Regions from separate parts of the Psychrobacillus sp. NPDC093200 genome, predicted to be linked through region 2. Evidence: riboswitches for the same ligand, from Rfam matches in the RefSeq annotation. Region 2 holds a riboswitch; the other holds the start of a gene.

Region 1 (4,480 bases), on a different contig from region 2:
GCGTTCTGGTCTTAAGAAACTTCCTACATGATCTGCTTTGAAGGGTGCTTTTACTAGTAATTGATTGGTCATATTAAACTCCTACTTTCTTTATAATGTGTAGTAACTATTTCCAATGATTGTTCAAAGTCTGCTAACAGGTCATCCACATGTTCAAGCCCAACCGAAAAGCGAAGCAGTCCATCAGTAATTCCACGCTTTTCTCGTTCCTCCTTGGGCATTGCTGCATGGGACATAGTAGCGGGGTGGGAGAGAATAGATTCTACTCCACCCAAACTTACTGCAAAAACAGGTATTCTTAGATTTTCAACAAATATTTTTGTAGCTGCCTTGCCTGGCAAACGAAAGGAAAATATAGCACCAGAGCTGGCCGCCTGTTTTTTATGAATTTCATGTCCTGGATGAGATGATAATCCAGGATAGAAAACTTCCTCCACTAATGGGTGATTTGCTAGATAATTGACCAAACTAATAGCCGTCTCCGTAGATTTTTCGAAGCGCACACTAGTTGTTTTAATGCCCTGTATGAGTGTATAGGAATCTTGAGCACCCAGTATGGCTCCAAAGGAATTTTGAAGAAAACCTAACTTGCTACCAAGCAACTCATCCTTTGTAACAGCAAGGCCGGCAATGATATCACTATGTCCAGACAAGAACTTAGTTGCACTATGCAAAACAACGTCTACACCTAATTCGAGCGGCCTTTGGTAGAGTGGTGTCATGAAGGTATTGTCTAAAAAGGTTAGACAATTATTGGCTTTAGCTATTTCTACAATACCGGCAATATCAGTTATACCTACTCTCGGATTTGAGGGAGTTTCTATATATATTAGTTTGGTATTGGACTGAATTGCCTGCTCAACAGCATCTAAATTAGAAAGGTTAACAAAAGAATGCTCTATACCAAAGCGAGGTAAAACCTCGGTCACAAAGCGAAAGGTGCCACCATAAACGTCCTCCGTCATGATTATATGGTCTCCGGCAGATAACAGCATTAAAGAGGTTGATATCGCTGCCAGACCAGAAGCGAAAGCAAATCCTCGCGTACCACCCTCTAGCTCTGCTATGGTTTTTTCTAATGCTTCTCTGGTTGGATTACCAGACCGACTATAATCAAATGGGCCGAAGCTATCCAAACTTTCCTGATGGAAGGTAGAAGATAAATAGATTGGAACATTCACAGCACCGGTTCTTCTTTCATAATCACCTCGAGTTGAAGCAGTAATTAAACTAGTTTCAAGTTGTTGATGAATAGATTCCATTAAACAATAACCTCCTTCTCTAAAGCTACAAATACTTGCTTTAAGTCATTGATTAAATCTTCCGCTTCCTCAATACCAACAGAAAACCTTAATAAACTATTATCTACTCCCCGAGCAATTCGTTCAGATTCTGGTATATCTGCGTGTGTTTGAGTGGCAGGGTAAGTAATGAAGCTTTCCACACCACCAAGACTTTCAGCAAATATGATTAACTTTAGCTTTTCTAAAAAAGGACCTACCAGTTCGCTTCTTTGAAGACGGAAGGAGAGCATGCCACCCTTGCCTGCATAGAGAACATCTTTTATTAAATGCTGTTGCTCTAAAAATTTTACTAACTTCTTTGCGTTTGCTTCATGCTGTTTCATTCTTAGATGGAGAGTTTTTAACCCACGTATCAACAGCCATGAATCAAATGGTGAAAGGACTGCACCTGCTGCGTTATGGTTAGCCTGTAATTTCTCGCCCAATTTAACGCCTTTTGATACAACCAACCCAGCCAGTACATCATTGTGACCTCCGATATATTTAGTAGCACTATGTATGACAATGTCTGCGCCAAGTTCTATTGGCCTCTGTAAAAAAGGAGTTAAGAAGGTATTATCCACAATTAAAAGTAACTCATGCTTCTTAGCTAACTCCGCGTATAGCTGAATATCAATCTCTTGCATTAACGGATTAGTAGGTGTTTCAAGAAAGATTGCCTTCGTATTTTTGGTAATAAGAGATTCCACCTCTACGTAAGAGGTAAATTTACTATAAATAGTCCTAATATTATAGGAGTCAGAATATTGATTGAAAAGGCGATAAGTACCTCCATATAAGTCCTCTGGGGCAATCAATTCATCACCTGAACGGAAAAGGGAAAGGACCAATTGAATGGCTGCCATTCCCGAACTACAGGCAAATCCTGTATCGCCTTGCTCTAGCTTGGCTATTCCCTCCTCTAAAATAGCTCGTGTAGGGTTTTTAGTTCGAGTATAGTCATAGCCGGTAGATTGGCCAAGACCATGATGTTTATAGGCTGTGGATAAATAGATAGGAGGATTAACTGCTCCAGTTTTTGGATCACAATGATTACCTAATTGAACTAATTGTGTATTAATGTGAGTTTTGGACATTGTTATTCACCTCTTATTATTAATAGGTTCAACATTTCGAAAATAAATCACAAAGTAGATTCTAAGATAAAAAAATTCAGGATAAATATAGAATAGAAAAGCATTTTGCCAAATAAAAAGAGGGCTCTCTTCATAAGAAGAGAACCCCCAATATAGATTGAAGTCATTCTTCTTATCTTCAAGACAAAAATGTCTATTGGATTTAGCACCACACCTATAATGGCTGGTTGCTGAGACATCATAGGGCCAATCCCTCCGTCTCTCTTGATAAGAAATAAAAATATATAATTTTCAAAATTTAGCGATAAGTAAGTTTATCATGGGATGAATTTAAATTCAAGAGTTATTTCACATTTGGAATTGCTACCCAGTGACCGGAGGAAACTTCCACAAGCTTAGATTGCTTCAATTGATATCTATCCTCTACATTTGATTCCTCCAAAAGCTTCCTTTTTTTCTTAGCTTCTACCTTAGGATCAGGAATAGGGATTGCTGCTAATAGGGATTTTGTATAAGGATGTTGTGGGTTAGAATAAAGCTCTTCACTTTCCGCAAGCTCCACAATTTTACCAGCATACATCACCGCTACCCGATCACTAATATGCTTAACCATAGATAGATCATGTGCGATGAAAAGGTAAGTTAGACCTAGTCTATGCTGTAAATCCTCTAGTAGTTCTACAATTTGTGCCTGTATAGAAACGTCTAAAGCTGATAGTGGTTCATCACAGACTATAAAGTCAGGCTCTACTGCCAGTGCTCGGGCAATGCCGATTCGTTGTCGTTGGCCACCTGAAAACTCATGTGGATAACGCATGGCATGGGAGGAATCCAACCCTACCATTTTTAGTAACTCTTCTACACGTTGTTTTCTTTCCTCTGTATTTTTGCTCAAACGATGAATATCTAATGCCTGGCCGATAATATCTAACACCTTTAAACGAGGATTTAAGGAAGAATACGGATCCTGAAAGATAATCTGCATATGTCGTCGCATCGTTTTTAATTCACTTTTACTCAAACGGTTGATGGCCATTCCCTGATAAAGCACATCTCCATCCGTAGGCTCATGTAACCGAAGAATGGACCGACCGGTAGTTGATTTTCCTGAGCCAGATTCTCCTACAAGTCCAAGGGTTTCTCCAGGTTTGATGAAGAAGCTGATATCATCAACGGCCTTCAGCACATTCCCTTTGCCTAATTGGAAATGCTGCTTCAAAGATTTGACCTCTAATAACGGCTTGCCATTTTCTAAACCAATGGAACGAAGCGGTGGTCTCTTGGGTTTCTTCCTTTCATCTAAACGAGGAAGTGCATTTAATAATTTTTTTGTATAGTCATGCTGAGGATTTTCAAATATCTTTTCAGTTGTCCCGGTTTCTACAATTTCGCCGTTTTTCATAACTGCCACTCGATCGCACATACCTGCAACTACACCCAAATCATGAGTGATTAAAATAATGGAGGTGCCAAATCTTTGCTGCATATCCTTCATTAAATTCAAAATCTGAGCCTGAATGGTAACGTCTAGTGCAGTTGTCGGTTCATCTGCTATTAATAGCGTTGGCTTGCAGGCAAGTGCAATAGCGATCATAACTCTTTGGCGCATACCACCTGAAAATTCGTGAGGATACTGGTTGTAGCGCTCTTCGCTATTCTTAATGCCTACTAGCTTCAAGATTTCAACTGCTTGGTTCTTTGCCTCTTTTTTAGAAAGCTGCTGGTGCTTGATAAGACTTTCTGCAATCTGTGGGCCAATTCGAATGGTAGGGTTTAAAGATGTCATGGGATCCTGGAAAATCATACTGATATCTCTTCCTCTAATATTCTCCATTTCCTTTTCGGTTTTTGTCTCAAGAGATTCTCCTAAAAATTCAATGGAGCCATTTTTCATGAAGGAGGGGGGAGAAGGCAGCAGGCGCATGATGGAGCGGGCAGTGACACTTTTTCCACTACCTGATTCTCCTACAATGCCAAGTGTTTCTCCTTTTCTTACTTCAAAGCTTACGCCTCGAACAGCCTCAAATTCATTGTCGTTTGTTAAAAAAGAAATCTGTAAATCTTTTACTTTTAAAATAGTTTCCATGAAAACCACCTATC
Region 2 (4,480 bases):
AAGCTGCACGTGTATTTTCTGTTAAAGAGTTATCTGCATAATCTGCAACTCGTGTTGTATGGTCAACAACAACGTTTTCTAAAACAGTACCAAATTTAATAGCATCAAAGATTTGTGGTTCATTTTCTCTTGTTAGGTCGATACATTTTGCGTAGCAGCCACCTTCAATATTAAATACACCGTTATCTGACCAACCATGTTCATCATCACCGATTAGCTTTCTTCCAGCATCAGCAGATAATGTAGTTTTACCTGTACCTGAAAGGCCGAAGAATAATGTTACATCGCCTTTTTCTCCAACGTTAGCAGAGCAGTGCATAGGCAAAATATTTTGTTCTGGCAATAAATAGTTCATAATAGAGAAGATAGATTTTTTCATTTCTCCAGCGTATTCTGTTCCACCAATTAAAACAATACGTTTTTCCATAGATACAATGATAAAAGTCTCTGAATTTGTTCCATCAATAGCAGGATCTGCTTTGAAGTTTGGTGCGCTGATTACAGTAAAGTCTGCTTTATGAGCTACTAATTCTTCTTCAGAAGGACGAATAAATAGTTGGTGAGCAAAAAGATTATGCCAAGCATATTCGTTTATTACTTGAATGCTTAGACGTGAATCCTTATCAGCACCAGCAAATCCTTTGAATACAAATAGTTCATTTTGTTCTTTTAAATAGTTCATAACTTTTGTATATAATGCTTCAAAATGAGAAGATGAGATAGGTTGGTTTACAGAGCCCCAATCGATTTTGTCTTTTGAGATAGGTTCATCAACAATATACTTGTCTTGTGGAGAACGTCCTGTATATTTGCCTGTCTCTGCTTTAACAGCTCCAGTTGAAGTTAGTACTGCTTCTCCTCTAGAAGTAGCTTTTTCCACCAATTGTGGTACTGATAATTGAAGGCTAATGTTGTTACCAGCTAACAATTCGTTCAGTTCGCTCACAGTATCGATTGAATTCATTTAGTATTACCATCCTTTTTTAATTTTTATCTCTTCACGTAAATAGTCAACATAAAGAGGATTTTTCATTGATATGTGAAATAGTATAACACATTACACTAAATAGTCTACACTAATAGAAGCCCATTATTGGAATAATTTTTGTTTTTGAGAAAAAATTACATTTAATCGGTTGACTTATAACATATTTTTACGTATGATGGTGAATTGAACGGATACTCTTATTCCGAGCTGGTGGAGGGGTCAGGCCCTGTGAAACCCGGCAACCTGTAATTGAAAAATCATTACAAAGGTGCCCAACCTGAGACAAGGTGAAATCCCTTGATTGATAAGAGTGAAAGGTGTTTATGATATTAATCCCTTTCCTCATGTAATTACGTGAGTGAAAGGTTTTTTTATTTTACATCGCCCTAAATCCTTGTGTGCCAAGTCCGAAGCAGCTTCAAGTTTACTATTGGCTTGACATGGGAATGAGTACCGTATCAATTCCTGAGAGAAATCTCGCAGGATATAGGAGGGAATCTTTTGACACAACGTCGATTATTTACATCGGAGTCAGTAACAGAAGGGCATCCAGATAAAATTTGTGACCAAATTTCTGATGCTATATTAGATGCAATTTTAACGGAAGACCCTAATGCACGAGTTGCTTGTGAAACAACCGTTACTACAGGTTTAGTGTTAGTTGCAGGAGAAATAACAACTTCTACATATGTAGACATACCTAAAGTTGTACGTTCGACTATCCAAGAAATTGGTTATACACGTGCTAAATACGGCTTTGACTCTGAAACTTCAGCAGTTTTAACTGCGATTGATGAGCAATCCGCTGATATTGCAATGGGTGTAGACCAAGCGCTAGAGGCTAGAGAAGGTGCGATGACTGATTCAGATATCGAGGCTATTGGAGCAGGAGACCAAGGGTTAATGTTTGGTTACGCATGTAATGAAACTCCAGAGCTAATGCCACTACCAATCAGTCTAGCTCACAAACTTGCCCGTCGCTTAGCACAGGTTCGCAAGGATGAAACTTTAGACTACTTACGACCAGACGGTAAAACACAGGTAACAGTTGAATATGATGAAAATAACAACCCTGTTCATATTGATACGATTGTTATTTCTACACAACATCACCCAGAAATAACTTTAGAACAAATCCAAAGAGATTTAAAAGAGCATGTTATAAAACCGGTAGTACCTACTGATTTAATAACAGAGGAAACGAAATACTTTATTAACCCGACGGGACGATTTGTTATTGGTGGTCCTCAAGGTGATGCTGGACTAACTGGACGTAAAATTATTGTTGATACATACGGAGGTTATGCTCGCCATGGAGGAGGAGCTTTCTCTGGTAAAGATCCAACAAAAGTAGACCGTTCTGCAGCTTATGCCGCTCGTTATGTAGCAAAAAATATTGTTGCTGCTGGTCTTGCAGATCGCTGTGAGGTACAACTAGCGTATGCAATCGGTGTAGCACAACCAGTTTCTATCGCAATCGATACATTTGGTACAGGAAAAGTAGCAGAGGCGGATTTAGTATCATATATCCGTGATCTATTTGACCTTCGTCCAGCTGGAATTATTAAAATGCTAGACCTTCGTCGCCCAATTTACAAGCAAACGGCAGCTTACGGACATTTCGGACGTACTGACATCGATGCTCCATGGGAAAAAACCGACAAGGCAGAGCAATTAAAGCAAAAAGCGGGTATTTAAGAAATCAGAGACTTCCTTCTATTGGAATGCCTCGCCTAAAGAAAAAAGGTATTAAGAGGCTAACCTCTTAATACCTTTTGTTTTTTTCAAACAATTATACAGCTTAACGGTAAATAGGCTGACCAAATAAATGGATCTATTTACTCTTAATGGATTATTGTATAAAAATAACCGGAGTCAAATTTATAAAAATTTTAAAATTAGGTGTTTCTTAATTCTAATTTATTCTATTTTAAAATCGACCTTTCTATAAGGGTTTGATGGATTTATAGTACTGTCCTTTTTCAGCATATTCATGAATAATTCGTTGGACATCTTTTTTATCTTCGTCATTCAATTCACGTATAATCTTAGCTGGACTACCGAATGCTAAAGTATTAGGCGGGATTTTTTTCCCTTGAGGGACAAGACTACCAGCTCCAATAAATGCTCCTTCGCCAATTTCTGCACCATCTAAAATAATGGACCCCATGCCTATTAATGCGCCTTTACGTATAGTACAGCTATGTAATGTAACCTGGTGGCCAACAGTTACCTCATCTTCAATTATGAGTGGATTATTTGGGCTTTGATGAAGGCAACTTAAATCTTGAATACTAACTTTGCTTCCTATTATAGTAGGGGCAACGTCCCCTCTTATTACCGTATTAAACCAAATTGTAGTCTCTGGACCGATTGTAACATCACCTGTGATTGTGACATAATCAGCAATATAGGCAGATGCATCAATCGAAGGTTTCTTATCTTTGTATGGATAAATCAAAATAGACACGCTCCTTTGTTTTTCTAGAGTATAATTAATCCTATCAAACAAATCGAAAGAAAGAAATAAATAGAACGTAGAGAGTGTTACAGAAATGAGGTATGTTGAACATGTGGAAGTGGGAGTCAGATGAAAAGGCTAAAGCGGTTGTAATTATTGTTCATAGTGCCTATGAGCATCACAGACGTTATGCTTGGCTAATCGAAAAATTGCGAAGCTCAAATTGCCATATAGTGATGGGAGATTTGCCAGGTCACGGGGAGTTAGTGAGAACCAAGACCATTCACGATGAATCCTTTGATCTTTATAAAGACTACATAAAGCAAGCAGTACAGGTTGCTGTTTCATATGACCTTCCTATTTTTATAGTAGGACATGGACTTGGAGCAACCTTAGTTATGAAGATGTTACATAAGATAGAGGTGGAATATGCTGGTGTTATCTTAACATCTCCGTGGCTTTTGTTAAAAAAACTTCCTTCCAAGTGGACAAAGGCATTAGCTAAAATCTCTGTGCAGCAGAAGATCAATCATGACATTGAACTAAAGGAACTTACTAGAAACTACAGCGCCTATCAAAATCTAGTAAACGATCCGTATTATCGAACGATTATTTCACATGATTGGTATAAAGAGCTTGAAAATGAGATGAAAACTGTAAGCCAATATCCCGAATCTATTCCTAATGTCCCTGTTTTATTAATGACGGGAGAAAGAGATAAGATTACGGACACAGCAGCAGCCAAAGCATGGTTGAAAAAACAGGAGCTGTCGGATTATCAATTCAAGGAATGGAAGAATTGTTTTCATGATCTGTATTTAGAGCCAGAAAGAGAAGAAATTTTTACATATTCTCACTCCTTCATTAATAATGTACTGAGATCTATCGGTTATATCGTTTAAAATGTATCTTTTTTCAAACAAACATATTGAGCAACAATTAATCTTCATTTTTATAAATGGGGATTTTTTGTGTTATAATCATATAATTGAAAATAGAGTAAGAGATTAGGAGAGAGATATGGAAAACCA

The links. Region 2 has a riboswitch for S-adenosylmethionine ahead of metK (methionine adenosyltransferase). Riboswitches for the same ligand answer to the same signal wherever they lie in the genome.
Region 1: linked by a shared signal. The riboswitch ahead of ACQKNZ_RS01935 (methionine biosynthesis PLP-dependent protein) and the one ahead of metK (methionine adenosyltransferase) in region 2 are both predicted to bind S-adenosylmethionine.

What each region holds. Positions count from the first base shown of each region.
Region 1 is NZ_JBNNVC010000001.1:394,380-398,859, forward strand. Features, by position in the region: gene ACQKNZ_RS01925 (5-methyltetrahydropteroyltriglutamate--homocysteine S-methyltransferase) at 1-72, opposite strand, end outside; gene metC (cystathionine beta-lyase) at 69-1,253, opposite strand; gene ACQKNZ_RS01935 (methionine biosynthesis PLP-dependent protein) at 1,262-2,380, opposite strand; SAM riboswitch class I at 2,550-2,654, opposite strand; gene ACQKNZ_RS01940 (dipeptide ABC transporter ATP-binding protein) at 2,724-4,466, opposite strand.
Region 2 is NZ_JBNNVC010000002.1:16,853-21,332, forward strand. Features, by position in the region: gene pckA (phosphoenolpyruvate carboxykinase (ATP)) at 1-964, opposite strand, end outside; SAM riboswitch class I at 1,183-1,299, shown strand; gene metK (methionine adenosyltransferase) at 1,490-2,686, shown strand; gene ACQKNZ_RS07730 (gamma carbonic anhydrase family protein) at 2,934-3,449, opposite strand; gene ACQKNZ_RS07735 (alpha/beta hydrolase) at 3,560-4,351, shown strand; gene ACQKNZ_RS07740 (NAD-dependent malic enzyme) at 4,470-4,480, shown strand, end outside.